One region of the Virgibacillus proomii genome, then DNA from elsewhere that is predicted to be linked to it. Evidence: predicted binding sites of a transcription regulator. Region 1 holds the regulator's gene; each other region holds the start of a gene.
What was found. Region 1 encodes Rex, which represses fermentation and respiration genes when NADH is low (regulators of the CRP and FNR family bind a similar motif). Its sites were predicted from a motif close to TTGTGAAATATTTCACAA; they were not measured.
Positions count from the first base shown of each region.

Region 2: the regulator Rex is predicted to act here: its motif matches at 4,350-4,367, upstream of BN1066_RS16715 (cytochrome c oxidase subunit 2A).
Region 3: the regulator Rex is predicted to act here: its motif matches at 3,425-3,442, upstream of arcA (arginine deiminase).

Region 1 is NZ_FUFN01000009.1:455,142-460,634, forward strand. It holds gene BN1066_RS04840 (CPBP family intramembrane glutamic endopeptidase) at 363-1,067, shown strand; gene BN1066_RS04845 (YdiK family protein) at 1,590-1,790, shown strand; gene BN1066_RS04850 (redox-sensing transcriptional repressor Rex) at 2,050-2,703, opposite strand; gene BN1066_RS04855 (ABC-F family ATP-binding cassette domain-containing protein) at 3,351-5,282, shown strand.
Region 2 is NZ_FUFN01000010.1:1,996,060-2,001,552, reverse strand. It holds gene BN1066_RS16730 (sodium/proline symporter) at 1-1,153, shown strand, start outside; gene BN1066_RS16725 (b(o/a)3-type cytochrome-c oxidase subunit 1) at 1,843-3,450, opposite strand; gene BN1066_RS16720 (cytochrome c oxidase subunit II) at 3,531-4,034, opposite strand; gene BN1066_RS16715 (cytochrome c oxidase subunit 2A) at 4,061-4,204, opposite strand; gene BN1066_RS16710 (queuosine precursor transporter) at 5,291-5,493, opposite strand, start outside.
Region 3 is NZ_FUFN01000010.1:709,434-714,926, reverse strand. It holds gene arcD (arginine-ornithine antiporter) at 1-738, opposite strand, end outside; gene argF (ornithine carbamoyltransferase) at 775-1,791, opposite strand; gene arcA (arginine deiminase) at 2,022-3,263, opposite strand; gene argS (arginine--tRNA ligase) at 3,664-5,331, opposite strand.

The sequences.
Region 1 (5,493 bases):
GTTAATAGACTAATTTATTCAAACATAAACTATTGGGGGATGCTATGAATGCTGAATGGCACCCAACTGATGCAGCTTGATTAAGATGTGTTTAATAATACACGTATTACAATCGTTTTTTTAAACTTATGCCGTTATCAAAACTACACATCTTCTTTACATTAAAACTTACCTGTTCTGTTTAATATTGCTACGATTTTATCGCTTGTTATCTTTGAACAAATTCATTTATTTATAGAAGATCAAAGACCAAAACATATAGTTACTTATGTGAAAACATATAATTTTTACAACGTTGAAATCAATCTGTACAAAAAATTTTATACTTTGGATAACGTACAGGAAAAAGGAGTCGTTTTATTTTGCCAAAAAGATATTGGTGGGTCATTATCAGTTATATCCTTATGCAATTTTCCGGAGTTGTTTTCGCCCCGATATTGTATAAATTATTTCCTGTTACTAAAGTGGAAGCTGTAAGCTATTGGTCCATAATTAGTTTTATATTAGGGGTTATTATTGTACTGCTCTTGATGAAGCCTGATATTAAAGAAGGTCTTCATCAGCGTGACCGTTTTTCTAAAACGCAGCTGATTCTCTGGACAATTTTAGGAGTGTTTATGGCTTTCTTCGCTCAATTCTTAGCCAATTTCATTCAAATAATGGTATTTGGAATTAAACCAGGATCGGAAAACACCCAAGCGATCATGGACATTACAAGAGCGACACCGTTATTTATGATTATTCCAATTTTTGCAGCACCAATATTGGAAGAAATTATTTTTCGAAAAATCATCTTTGGTACATTATATAAGCGAACAAATTTCTTAATTGCAGCAATCTTATCAGCAGTGATTTTTGGATTTATCCACCGTGAACCTCAACATATTTTGGTATATGCTTCTATGGGCTTAGTATTCGCTTATCTATATGTAGAGACAAAACGTATCATAGTGCCAATTATTGCTCACATGGCTATGAACGCTTTTGTTGTTATCTCACAATACAATATGGATCCTGCAGAAATTGAACGACAATTAAATAAGTTGCAGACCATCCTACATTTATAAAGCGATTATATATACTTTTTTTAAGTAATTCTACTTGACATTCCAACATTACCAAGCAAAACGTTCTTTATTTCATCGTTATTAAGCTTTATGTTGATAAACAAAGATGAAAAGGTGTAGATGTTTTTACTAAATATAGCTTTAGCACCTTTCTTATCCACTAGCACTCAATATTTTAGAAAGCTATCTTTTTTCTTATACGATAAAGTGAAACTTCATTTCGTGGAACACGGAATGTTAGTACCACAAGGGTATGACCTAAAGGCCCTTGAACCAATCGGGCATTTAGGTGCCGTTTTCTCCCACTTACACCCTTTGCACGAACTCAAGCTCTTGAAGTGGGAGTCTTACGGCACCTTACATACGGTATAAGCCTAAAGTTTTATACTTTCCTATAGTGTAAGAAACAGCTTGATTCTTTTAAATACGAACAATATGGTTAAACCTATTATCATGTTTTCTTTTGGAAAGGGTTATGACAAAATCATATCGATAAATGTTTTTATTTTTGGAGGCTTTAACATGAAAATTTCACCCAAAACAATGGGGATTATTTATTTTATAATGGGCATATTCTTTACCTATATTGCTATTTTAAGTGTAGAAGAAACAGTTTGGAATATCACAACCATTGTACTAGCAATTTTTGCGACGCTTGAAATAGGAGTCACTATTCGTCTGTTGTCCATTCATTTTCGCTATAAAAATAAGAAGAAGGAATAGCGGTTAACAGCTCTATTCTTTCTTCTTATTTTTTCCTATATTTACTACAAGGAAAATCAATTCGTATGTAGTAAGAACAAAAGTTCAGGGGCGCGGTTAGCGACCCGTACAAACGGCAGATCTTCTAAAACAAATATAAATTCCTTCCTAGATAATAAAACATTATAACGATTAATAACTGCATATCTATTTAGCATGACTATTCTAGTTTATCGTCAACTAATTAGATTTTCTCCATTATCTTCAAGAATAAATAACTTTATTTTGCTTCCTCATCTTCTTCTGTCACTAATGGATAATGCTTTAAGAAATACACAAGTGCTTGCAGCTCTACTGCTAAATCAATATGGTGAACACGAATATGCTTAGGTACCGTAATTCGTGCAGGAGTAAAATTCAAAATACCCTCGATACCATGTTCTACTAAACGTTCTGTCATTCCTTGAGCTTCACCTGCTGGGATCGTAAGAATGGCAACATGAATATCTCCTAATTTATGCTCTAATTCATCGATGTGGTATACTGGAACATCGCTAATCGTCTTACCAACTTTTTCAGGGTCACTATCAAAAGCCATTTTGATTTTAATATTATTATTTTTCATAAAGTTATAATGTAAAAAAGCAGTACCCAAATTACCAACACCAATCAGGGCTACTTCCGTTACTTCATCTTGATCTAGAGTTTTACGAAAAAATTCAAGTAAGTATTCTACGTTATATCCATATCCTTTTTTGCCCAATGCACCGAAATAAGAGAAGTCTCTCCGGATTGTGGCCGAATCAACTTTTACTGCATCACTAAGCTCCTTAGAAGACACACGCTTCTTTCCTTGGTGGTTTAAATTATTAATAAATCGATAATACAGGGGCAATCGTTTTGCAGTTGCTTGAGGTATTTTGTTTTGTTCCATCATTCTTTTTCTTCTCCTTTTCGTTAGATTTGTATAATCTTTCACTTTAAAATAAAGCATCTTCATACAAATGTAAAAGAAACTATTTTTTAGGAATTACTCTATTATGTATCGCTTACATAATAATGTAATTCTTTTACAAACTAAATTTCTTACTTAAAACAGGACGGTTTATTCAGAGTCCTATACTTTTACTTGTGTTTCGTATGCTAAAGAATAAAAATACGAAATGAATCTTCATTCATTTTAAGCCTGCACGCTTAATAAAGCATTTGGTATACAAGAAGTTTTTACCCCCCTCTAGTAATAGAATACCATAATTGCTCACTCTACTATGTTCTCTATTTAAGCAAATTTTCACAATAGAAGTCTCTTTCGATATTACCATGAAAGTATCTTCTGTTAATCGAGACGGACGTAATCAAGTTCCACCTGCATCACGCTGTGGTAATTTTGTTCTTCCTTCTACTTTCTGCTTTATCATTTGTAAGATAAAAAAATCTCACAAAATAAAATTTAAGTCATACATACTAGATCCATATTTCTATTCTAGCAGAAAACTGGAAATAAGTCGTGACCTAGTTCACAATTATATTGATTATATTTAGTAAAGTAAGATACACTAGGGGAGATGAGGTGAACATTATATGATATTAATGCAAATAAATGGGCTTTATAAATCTTTTGGTGCTGATGAAATTTTATCAAATATAAAACTAGAAGTAAAAGACAATGATCGAATTGCAATTGTAGGCAGAAACGGTTCTGGTAAATCGACATTGCTGAAAATCATGGCTGGAGAATTGAGCTATGATCAAGGCGAATTAATCATGCCAAAAGGTTTAACAATTGGTTATTTATCACAGCACGTGGGGATAGAATCGGAAAAAACGATTTGGCAAGAGATGCTTGATGTATTTTCTGAATTACGTAAGCAAGAAGCTGAACTAAGGAAGCTGGAAAAGCAGATGCAACAAGCTGGAAACCAAACAGAAGAAGCCTATCAAAAGTTATTACATGAATATGATCATCTTCAACATACATTTGAACAAAATGGTGGTTATACTTACGAAGCAGAAATGAAATCTGTGTTAACAGGGTTGGCATTTGATAAATTTGATTATGACACTCCAATCCAGACATTAAGTGGTGGACAGAAAACACGTCTTTCGCTAGGAAAACTACTGCTAAAAAAGCCGAAATTACTCATTTTGGACGAGCCAACAAACCATTTAGATATTGAGACATTAAACTGGCTGGAAAACTACTTAATTGGCTACCCTGGTGCCGTTGTAGTGGTATCACATGATCGTTATTTTCTGGATAAAACCGTATCCATCGTTTATGAAATAGCACGTCACCAAACTAAGCGCTATATTGGTACGTATAGTAAATACTTAGAACAAAAGGCGCTTGATTTTGAAAGAGAATTAAAAGAATATGAAAAGCAACAGACAGAAATTAAAAAAATGGAAGAATTTATTCAGCGAAATATTGTGCGCGCTTCTACCACAAAGCGTGCTCAGAGTAGACGTAAACAGTTAGAAAAAATGGAGAAGCTGAATCGTCCCCTTGGAGATGAGGCCTCTGCTGCTTTTTCATTTCAAATTAATCGGCGCAGTGGAAATGATGTGCTGAAAGTAAACGAGCTTGCCTTTTGCTACCCAGGTGAACAGGAATACTTATTTCAACACGTCCATTTACAAATAAATCGAGGCGAGCGAATTGCTCTTGTTGGACCAAACGGGGTAGGAAAGACGACGCTTTTAAAAATAATTATTGGTAAACTTAAAGCTAGTCAAGGTAGCGTTCAGCTAGGTACAAACGTTCAAATCGGTTATTACGATCAAGAACAGGCAGACTTACATTCCACCAAGACAGTGCTGATGGAACTATGGGATGATTACCCAACGATGAACGAAAAAGATATACGTACTGTATTGGGAAACTTTCTTTTTTCAGGGGATGATGTGTTAAAGCCTGTGCAAGCACTAAGTGGTGGGGAAAAGGCACGATTGGCATTAGCTAAATTAATGTTGCAAAAAGCAAATCTATTGATCTTAGACGAACCAACAAACCATTTAGATATTGATAGTAAGGAAGTGCTGGAAGCGGCATTAATGGATTTCCCGGGAAGTATTTTATTTGTTTCTCATGATCGATACTTCATAAATAAAATTGCTGACCAAGTTGCCGAGTTACAAAAACACAAAACCACTGTCTATTTGGGAGACTATGATTATTATTTAGAAAAAAAAGCAGAAGAAGCAGAAATAAAACGTCTGGAGAAGATACAGCAACAAGTTGTGCTAAAAGAAAAACCTGTAAAAGAAACGAAGCGTAACTATGAGCGGGATAAGCAAATTCAACGAGAACAGCGAAAAAAAAGAAGACGAATTGCAGCACTGGAAGAAAAAATTGAAGCACTTGAAATAGAAATTAAACAATTAGAAAAGAGCATGGAAAGTCCTGAAATTTATCAAGATCATGAAAAAGCATTGGAGTTATCCAATGAGACGAACAAGCGAAAGCAAACAGTAGAACAGCTCATGGAGGAATGGGCTGAACTGCAAGAATAAATTAAAAATCTATCTATAATGAAATAAAGTAGGATTGATATTATAAATTGTACCGCATTGGGATGTCTACGCCCACATTGTTCTATTTAACTAAATAATTGATAGTTTTAAACATAACATTTACGTTTGCACACCAATTAAAACTCCATTAATTTTCTATTTAATGAAAGTATAGTTACTTTAGACCTTGTTTTAGCATATCCTAAATAAT
Region 2 (5,493 bases), on a different contig from region 1:
AATATTTATGAAAGAAACGAAAAAATATGGTGTGTATACATTAACAGACTATATTGCAGTAAGATTTCCCAAACATAGTAATGTGATTCGCTGGTTATCATCGACCATTATAGTTTTCTTTTTTACATGTTATCTCGCAGCCCAATTTTCAGGAGTAGGTAAAACTCTATACTCTTTTTCGGGGTTAAATATTACAGTGGGATCGGTTATTATTGCAGTTATTATCATTGCTTATTCTTGTATGGGAGGATTTATGTCAGTTGTATGGACTGATACTATTCAAAGTTTCTTGATGCTGGTTTCGTTTATTATCGTACCAATTTCCGGGTTTATTGAAATACGACAAAATGACTTATCCATTTCCACTGCATTGAGTTCAATGGGAAATGGCGCTGATAATTGGTTTGGCGGATTAACTGGAGTAGCCCTGGGTGCCATGCTGTTCACAAATCTGTCTTGGTTCTTTGGATGGCTTGGCGGACAGCCACAGCTAAGTTCCAGATTTATGGCTTTACGAGATAAAAAAGAGCTTAGAACAGGCCAAAAAGTTGCGATTGTTTGGACTTTAATTGTTTATGTAGGCGCATTTTTATCAGCTATTTTTGCCGCTGTTTTGTATAAACAAGGAGAAATTGCAGATTCAGAAATGGTATTACCTTATATGGTTTACGATTTATTGCCACACTGGGTTGCAGGTATTATCATATCAGGTATTTTGGCTGCCATTATGTCGACTGCATCTTCTCAATTACTTGTGATTACAGCATCAGTAAGTGAAGATATTATTCATAAAGCAATGGGAATCACTATTAAGAGTACAACTTTAGTAAAAATATCACGCTTTGTCGTTATAGTAAGTGGTGTAGTGGGTATTGCTATTTCATTAGCATCTGGTTCGATTATTTATAATATAGTAAGTTTTGCATGGACGGGAGTGGGTAACACATTCTCTGCGGTCATCCTATTAACTTTCTTTTGGAAGAAGACGTCTGGGGCAGGTATAATCGCTACGATTATTATTGGATTTATCAGCTCTATACTATGGTCGATCTCCCCGTTAGAAGCAATTATATCTGCCAAAGCTGCAACATTTTTTATCTGTCTCATTGGAGGTATTATTATAAGCTTGTGTTACCCTGAAAACAGTCCATAATTTTCAAAAAATTATTCTCTAACATTGGAAAATCTATTTCCGATTCTTAGAGCATAGTAATGGCCTGATACAACTTTTTAATAACCGACTTGTTTAATGATAATTTAAGATAGAAAAGCCCACAGACAAAGGAGCGTCTGCTAATGTTAATCCATTGTTCTTTTTTCAATTCTCAGCATAGCCCCGATAGTAAAGGTTCTTTTGGGTTCTTTAATAGGGGCTAGTTAAAGAAAGGTTTTGAAATACGAAAATCATACGTTCACCGCAATTTTCACTAGTCAAGAAGGGTGTGAAACACCCTATACCACAATTTTTATTAACCAAACAAGTTCCATATAAGTATGTTAAGCTTCTCAATTACATATTGGCATTAAATTAATGGAAATTCGATTTCTCGTTAAAGGATGTTTTTCCAATTTCGTTATTTTATTGTTGCGATTCAGGCATATGCTGAAGAAAAAATCTCTTGGAATAAAAGAGACTGGAACAAAACGAAAACAGCTGGTTAAAAAACGAACCATAATCGTCCTTGTACTATAGGAAAGTATAAAATTTTAGGGTTTATAGTATAAGAAAAACTACGGCTTACGCCAAGTCTTTCTAAACACAAACAAACCGAACAATTCATTTATAATTGTTCGGTTTGTGCTATTTAGTATTTACTTATCTCCCAGCACTTTTTTCATTTATTAACTTCCAACAGGCCAATCAAAAGGAGGAGACCCAGGTGGAGAGTTTTGAATAATATCGATAAACGGTACGGTGTAAGCAAATAAAATAAGAGCAACCGTGATACAGATCCAGAGCTTCCAGTTTTCCATAAATTTTGGTGTTGGCTGAGCGTCTGGTTCTTCCTCACCAACTGGAAATTCTTCCACTCCTTTTGGAGCAAAAAAGGTTAATTTGATAAAAATATACACCATCAAAATAACGCCAATAAATAGAATCGTACCACCAATAGCTTGAGCAATTTGATAACCAATCCATTCAGAAGCCTGTTCTGTTCCTCCATATTCCGAATAGGAGGAACGTCTAGGACCACCAAGCAAACCTTGAATATGCATAGAAGTTGACATAATTGCCATTCCTACAACCCAAATAATGGATTGAATAATTCCTAATTTATTGATGGATTTGGTTAGTTTTCTGCCGGTCAAATGTGGAATTAACCAATAGGCAACCCCAAAGAAAGTTAAAATAACAGTTGTAGCAACCGTCAGATGAAAATGCCCGGTAACCCACATCGTATTATGAACAACAGCGTTCATTTGATGTGAAGCATTAATAATTCCTCCGGCACCTCCAGGGATAAGCGCAAGCATACCGAGCATAGGAGCTAAGAACCGTACATCCTTCCATGGCAAATGTTTAAACCAGCCAAATAGTCCTTTGTGACCTTTCTTACGGCCAGTGATCTCAAATGTTGCAAATAAAGAAAATGCGGTCATTAAGGTTGGTACCACTACCATAAAGGTGAGTACAACTTGGATGAATTTCCAAACCGGATCAATTCCCGGCTCCGTAAGCTGGTGATGGAAACCAACGGGAATGGAGAAGAACAAAAATAAAATAAACGATAGTCTAGCTAATGAATCGCTAAAAATTTTCCCACCAATAATTTTGGGAATAATTGCATACCATGCCATATAAGCTGGCAATAACCAAAAATAAACAAGCGGATGGCCAAAGTACCAAAACAATGTCCTGCTTACTAATACGTTAATTGTTTCGGCATACCCTAGTGACCACGGGATAAATTGCACAAGAACCGAAGTTGCTACACCAAGTGAGGCAATAATCCACATAATCATATTAATCGTAACCATAAAAGCTAAAAGTGGCGACTTCTGTCCGGGATGTGCTTTTTTCCATACATAGAGCTGACGAAAATTAACCATTCCTGCAAACCAAGTACCAACAATTACTAGGGCCAAGCCGATATAAAATAAAGGATGTGCTTTCAATGGTGCGTAAAAAGTATATAGAACACTTGCCTTTCCTAATAAAATCATTGTGGCTGTTATGATAGTACCAATTAGCATTATCCAAAAGCTAATCCATGCTACTTGTCTTTGCTTTTGAGATATTCCCACTGTTTTTCCCATTAGAGAAAATTGAAATCCAATGATAAAAAATGTAGTTAAAACGAGTGCTAATATAACTCCGTGAACAGTTAAAACTTGGTAGTAATCAATTCCCCAGGGTAATGTGATCGTACCAGAACGAACAAGTGTTTGTAAAAATCCCATCAATCCGCCGATTAGTAAAGAAATAAATGTAACATACATAAAGGACATATAAAGTTTTGCCTCTTTGTTGGAAAAAGGGAAAAGCTTTGGTGCCTCATTGATTACCTTAAATGTCTTTGGTAAAGCCATTATTCAACCACCTCCACAGTAGCAAACATTAAATGATGACCAACACCACAGTATTCATTACATACAACGGTATATTCACCAGGCTCTTTTAGAACTGTTTCCATTTGGCTTATATACCCTGGCTCAACCATCATATTGACATTGGTACCAGTAATATTAAAACCATGGATAACATCCTTCGTCGTTATTTGAAACAATACCGTAGAGCCTTTAGGAATTGTTATTTTTCTGACTGGATTTCCTTCATTGTCTAATCCAAAATCATAATTAAATGCAGAAGCAACCATATTAACGATATACTTATTATCTTCTACTTTGGTTAAGCCGAGATTTTCTTGTTTAAACGCTTCATGTGCTTCAATATTTTTTGGATCAATGGTCGCCCCGTGGCTCTGTGGATGTGTTCCTTTCCAAAATGCCCCAAATCCTAGAATAGTTAAAAAAAGTGCTAATGAACCAACTCCAAATACAAGCCAGATTTTCTCATATTTATGAAAATGCATTCCCATCACTCCCCTTATCTTTAACCTTACCGATCAATAAAAATATAAAATACGCTGAACCATGCGACGATAATAAATAGACCTAGTAGGAATACCGAGATTAGCGTACCTTTTAAATTGGGCTCTTTATGCTGTTGCTCAGACTTTTTCTTTTTGTTCATCGTACTCATGTTAACCCCCTCCTTTTGATGAGAATTCCGACCTAGTTCCATTATACAAAGGAAAATAGTAAAAAAAGGTGAATTGATAACGTTTTCATAATTTGTTCATTTATCTAATTGTTCGTTGATATGGCAATTTTACATACTTTTTTGTTTGGAAAGTTTTTGACAAAATTTTAACGGAATCGTTACTAATTATTGTCTTTTTAATAAAGGCTACGGTTAAAACGAGGAAAAAGTTGTTTGTTTTGAGAACGGAAGGAAAGGGATTTATAGAGTTAAAAGTGGTTGACAGGGGAAAGATATGCTAATCAATGAATTCCATTACTTATTCGTGAAATATCCATTTGGTGATAATTTGATCAATGTATAAAATAAAAACTAGATAAGAATATGTATTAGATTAGCAGTAGCTTATTACAAGCTCCTTACTAATTAAGGTTGTTTTTATTTTCTTAACAGTCTTCATATTATCTTTCTTTCATTCTGCAAATACGCCTTTATTTCTGTCCTACCTCTCTGTTTTGGATATCGTAATTGCATAGACAGTTTCATTACGTCCGGGCTCTAAATGTTCATTAAATTCTTGGGTAATTCCCTAGTATATTATGCATCGTAAAAGGAATGAATAGCTGAAGAGGGGAGAGAAGTTTTTAGAAACGTATCATTTTTGGAGAGACTGGATCGATTTTAATCTTTACTTTTGTCATTACTTTTTTCATTGCAATAAAATTCATGAAAGGAAAATCCTAATAAAACAATTGCTGTGTGGATGTAAAGAAACAGGGGAAACAAGTTTACTTAAGAAGATAAAAAAGATTACTTCACATCTTTGGTTCGACGGTTTTTCTCAACACATTGATGGCCGTGATTTATTGGCCTTCTTCATGTACCTGGTAACTTCCCACACCAAACTGCCACTCATTACTTTCTAGGAAGACCAAAAATGGATCCATAAAAGTATTGTGTCCTAATCTCCGTCAATGCACGGAAATACCGTCTATATTTAAGTCTTTTCACTATCTTTTTATGATGCTACTTTATTTAAGTACATAATTAACGCTTAGCTAATAAGACTGTGCTAGTAAGCTTGTATTATCCTTTCATCCTTTTAGCTATATACATAAATGGTGTGTCGACTAACGCTACAATAAATTTAATGATATACGTAGTAAAAAAGATTTCCATAAAAACATTAGTCGGATAAGTTCCGTAAAAGGCAATCGTACAAAACACAATCGTATCCAATAATTGACTTATGCCAGTACTGCCGTTATTTCTGATCCACAAATGTCGAT
Region 3 (5,493 bases), on a different contig from region 1:
AATGTAAATCAGAAGCACACTAATTAAGCCTATAACAGTAGCTTTCCCGACATCAGAATGGTTTCTTGCTCTTCCCGACATAACCACCGCACCTTCAATACCAATAAATACCCATAATGTAACTAGCATCATGCTTCTAACTTGTTCACCGACAGATTCCCACGTAAAACCTCCCTTTCCCCAAAAATCAAATGTAAAGGTATTCCATTTGAACGCAATGATCGCGATAATAATAAACAAGAAAATTGGAATGACTTTTGCAATCGTTGCTACTGTGTTAATTAGTGCCGCGGAACTGACGCCACGCAAGACAAGATAATGTACTAACCATAGAACGACGGAAGCTCCAATAATACTAGCAACATTTTGCCCTCCTTCAAACACAGGGAAGAAGTAGCCAATGGATGAAAATACCAATGTAGCATAAGCAACATTCCCTAAAAACGCAGATAACCAATACCCCCAAGCGCTATTAAATCCTAAGAATGTCCCAAAACCTGCTTTGGCATAGCTATAAATACCACTATCCAGCTCTGGTTTTCTGATCGTTAAATTTTGAAAGACAAAGGCAAGCGAAACTATCCCGATTCCCGTAATGATCCAGCCGATAATGGCAGATCCGGCATTCGATCCGAGCGCAATATCTCCTGCTAAGTTAAACGCTCCTCCGCCAACCATGGAACCGACAACAAGTGCGATTAACGCAACTAGACCCAGCTTTTTTTCGTCTTCACTCATTCTCTACACCTCCTCTTCTCGTAAATCCTCCTTTCTTCAGCTGTTTACAGTCCCATTGGTTGCAGCCATCACAGCTTTAATCGTATGCAACCTGTTTTCTGCTTCGTCAAAAACAAATGAGTTTTTACTTTGAAAAACTTCATCTGTTACTTCCATTTCTTTAAGACCAAATTTTTCATATATATCTCGTCCAACCTCTGTATTTAAATCATGAAAGCTTGGTAAACAATGGAGAAACATCACATCTTTATTACCTGTTTTTTCAAGCATTTCTTTATTTACTTGATAAGGATAAAGTAAATCAATTCGTTCCTTGAATTTATCCTCCTCCCCCATGGATACCCAAACATCTGTATAGATGACTTCTGCTCCAGAAACAGCTTCATCAATATCAGAAGTAATCGTAATTTTTGCTCCAGAATCTTTAGCCACTTCCTCCGCGTAAGTGACTATATCTTGGTCAGGAAATAACACTTCTGGAGAACAGATCCGAACGTCCATCCCAACTTTTGCTCCACCTATTAATAAGCTGTTACCCATATTATTTCTGCCATCACCAACGTAAACGAACTTAACTCCTTTTAAATGTCCAAGATGTTCTTTAATGGTTAATAAATCAGCAAGAATTTGTGTTGGATGAAATTCATTTGTCAAACCATTCCAAACTGGTACACCTGAATGTTCTGCTAAACCATTTACGGTTTCCTGATCAAATCCACGGAATTCTATGCCGTCAAACATTCTTCCCAATACAATCGCCGTATCACGAACCGACTCTTTCTTACCAAATTGAATATCGTTTTTTCCGAGATACTCTGGATGAGCCCCTAAATCAATACAAGCAACTGTAAAAGCACATCGCGTTCTAGTTGATGGCTTTTCAAATAATAAGGCAATATTTTGCCCCTTCATATAGTGATGCGGAATGCCTGCTTTTTTCTTTTCTTTTAAGTCGGCTGCTAAATCAAGCAAATAATTTATTTCGTCTTCTGTAAAATCTTTTAAAGTCAAAAAATGTCTGCCTGTTAATTGATCCGTTAATTTTGTTCCCATTTCCATCCTCCTAATTTTTTTATTTTATTCTAAATAATGGTAATTACTTGTTGGTTAAGTAGCCATTCACCTATAGTTTTTATATTCCATAAAAAAGATTATCTACGTATACATCCTTGTTGTAATCTTCACTAGTATGCCAAGGATCTGAATGTTCACTAGCAGTGATTTCTTGAATGGTCCAGCTTATGAGGATATACACGGCTATGAAAGCACTTAACACATTATTTTTAACTATCCGTTCCTATATCTTTTCTTGATAAAGGCATACTCATGCAACGGGGGCCGCCACGACCTCTGGATAATTCGGAGCTAATTACTTCAATTACTTCAATACCATGTTCGCGAAGCAATTTATTAGACACATAGTTGCGGTCATATGTGACAACTACACCAGGAGCAATGGCCAATGTGTTGGAACCATCATTCCATTGTTCTCTCGGTGCAGCAATGACATCTCCGCCACCACATGGAATTAAAGTCACATCCTTTAGCCCTAATACTTCTTTTAATGTTTCCAACAAATTCGTTTTATGCGTTATTTTTACAGTATCTTCTTCTTCTCCTTTTTCCAGAATATAAATGTCCATTTCTCCATCTTTATTCTGTATTTCAGGATGAATGGTAAATTTATCGAAATCAACCATCGTAAATACCGTATCTAAATGCATAAACGCTCTTGATTTTGGGATCTCCACAGCAACGACGCGTTTTATATCTGTTTGTCGTTTAAAAATATTAATCGCTAGTTGTTCTATTGCCTTTGCTGCTGTTCTTGCACTTATTCCAACTGCAATTGTATCTTTACTTAAAACTAGCTCATCACCGCCTTCTATCGGACAAGGGTAATCTCGATCCAACCAAATAGGTATATCAGACTCCGCATATCTTGGATGATGACGGATGATATAACTCATAAACAGAGATTCTCGTCTCCTGGCAACTTCCCTCATTGTATTAATGGTTAAACCATTTCCTATCGTTGCTGCTGGATCTCGGGTGAAATAAAGATTAGGCATTGGATCTAAATAAAATGGATAATGATTATCTAACAATTCATATAGATGCTTTCTATTCTCCAACGGTATTTCTGATTTTCGTACACCTGCCATCACTTTTTTTACCATCTCTTCTGTATCAAAGGACAATAAATAATCAGCTACTTTTTGAGAACCACCGCCATGGATATTAGATTCCTTCAATACATCCATAACAAATTGCTTTTTTAACTCTTCTGTATGAAGCGCTTCCGTCATTAAATTCGATAAATATAACACTTCAATTCCTCTATTTTGTAACGTCGCTGCAAAATAATCATGCTCTTTTTGCATCATTGGTAAATGTGGGATATCATCGAATAACAAATGCTCTAAATAATCAGGGGTTAAATTTTCAATTTCTTTACCTGGACGATGTAACAATACGGATTTCAGCTCACCAATTTCCGACGTAACTTGTAATGGTTGCTTCATTTAAATACCTCCTCATATCATAAAAAAACTAATTTTCATCATTAAAATCTAAACTTGTCAACAATTAAATCTCATGCACTCCTGTACGACTTAAATACATGGTTTGTCTTGGTGTTAGTATAAACAGATCACAAACAGTTATTCATTGTTTATAAAGGGATTTGTTAAATCATACACGATTATTTTCTTGCTTTTATTTATAACAAATGGTAATTAGGGTAAATAGAATAAAAAATACCCTTTCGAAAAAATGGTGTATTTTTTTACCATCTACCTTAATTCAATAACTTTCTTTTTCTTTTACATTATAGAGGCTATTTTGTTATCTAAATTTAGACACAAAAAAACCGTCTTAGTTGGTGAACTTTTCACAACTAAGGCGGTTTTTAATCTTTACGTTTTACATTTGTTCTGGAGCATGCACACCAATTAGACGGAGCGCATTGTCAATCGTTATTTTAACAGCTTCCAACAATGCCAAACGAGCCTTTGTTAAGGCTAATTGTGTTTCATCCAACACTTTTTCTGCGTTATAGAAACTGTGTAATGCGGAAGCTAAGTCAAAAGCATATTGCGTTATTTTGTGCGGTATTCGTTTCTCTGCTGCATCTAACACAAGCTGTGGAAATTCCCCCAGCATCTTTAATAATTCCTTCTCACTAGAATACTGTAACAGGGAAGCATCGTACTCCGTATAAGAATACCCCGCTACTTTTGCTTTATTTAATAGTGTACAAATCCGTGCATGTGCGTACTGTACATAGTAAACAGGGTTTTCGTTTGATTGTGAACGTGCAAGGTTAATGTCAAAATCTAAATGCGTGTCACAGGAACGTGTATTCATCATATAGCGCATCGCATCTACTCCAACCTCTTCCATTAATTGACGAAGCGTTAACGCCTTCCCGGATCGCTTACTCATTTTCACTCTTTCTCCATCTTCAAATAGGTTCACCATCTGAATAATGGCTGTTTCTAATGTATCTTTTGGATACCCTAACGCTTGAATCGCTGCCTCCATCCGCGGAACATACCCATGGTGATCGGCTCCCCAAACATTAATCAGCTTATCAAAACCCCGCTCCAGCTTATCGTTATGATATGCGATATCCGAAGCTAAGTACGTATAACTGCCATCTGATTTAATGACCACTCTGTCTTTATCGTCCCCATATTTTGTTGTCCGAAACCAGGTTGCGCCGTCTTTTTCGTATATTTCACCGGATTTGCGCATTTTATCCAAAGCCTGATTTACTTTTCCTTCCTTATATAAAGATATTTCCGAAAACCAGTTATCAAATTTGACCCGAAATCGTTGCAAATCGTTTTCAATCTTTTTCAATTCATACTCTAATCCATATTGGCGAAAATACGCTAAACGTTCTTCCTTCGATTGATGGAGCCACGTATCGCCTTCTTCAGTAGCCAATTCTTCCCCTATCTGAATAATATCCTGTCCGTAATAGCCATCTTCCGGCATCTCTGCTTCTAGTCCTAATGCTTGCATATAACGTGCTTCTACAGACAGAGCTAAATTATGAATTTGATTTCCGGCATCATTAATATAATACTCACGCTCTACCTCATATCCAGCTGCTTCTAATACGTTACAGAGTGCATCCCCATAACTTGCACCGCGCGCATGTCCTAAATGAAGATCTCCAGTCGGATTGGCAGAAACGAATTCTACTTGAATTCGCATACCTTTTTTTGGATGCTTACCATAATCTTCTCGCGTTTGCAAAACATGAGGGAGCAATGGTATTAAATAATCACTGTCCATAAAGATATTGATAAATCCAGGCCCGGCAATTTCCATTTTACGAATATGTGTACCTTGCAAATCCAAATGATCGATAATAGCCTGAGCTATTTCTCTTGGGGGCTGTTTAGCTACTTTAGTTAACTGCATAGCGATATTTGTAGCGTAATCCCCATGCTGTTCATTACTCGGTTTTTCCAACAGAATTGGCGGAGTATCGGACTCTTGAACCACTAATTTGGCTCTTAAAATAGATTGACCTACCGCATTTTTTATCGCAGCTTCTGTCTTTTGTATGATATTCATTGGTGTTGTCCTCCTTGTGAATTTTAACTGCCTTGTAAACTATATTAATTCATAATGAAACAATAACAAGAAGCAAAAAATGGAATAGTTTCACTATGTAATTCCCTACATGAAGTCTTCTGTTTGCTTTTATAATGTATAAGCGTTACATAACCATTTTCA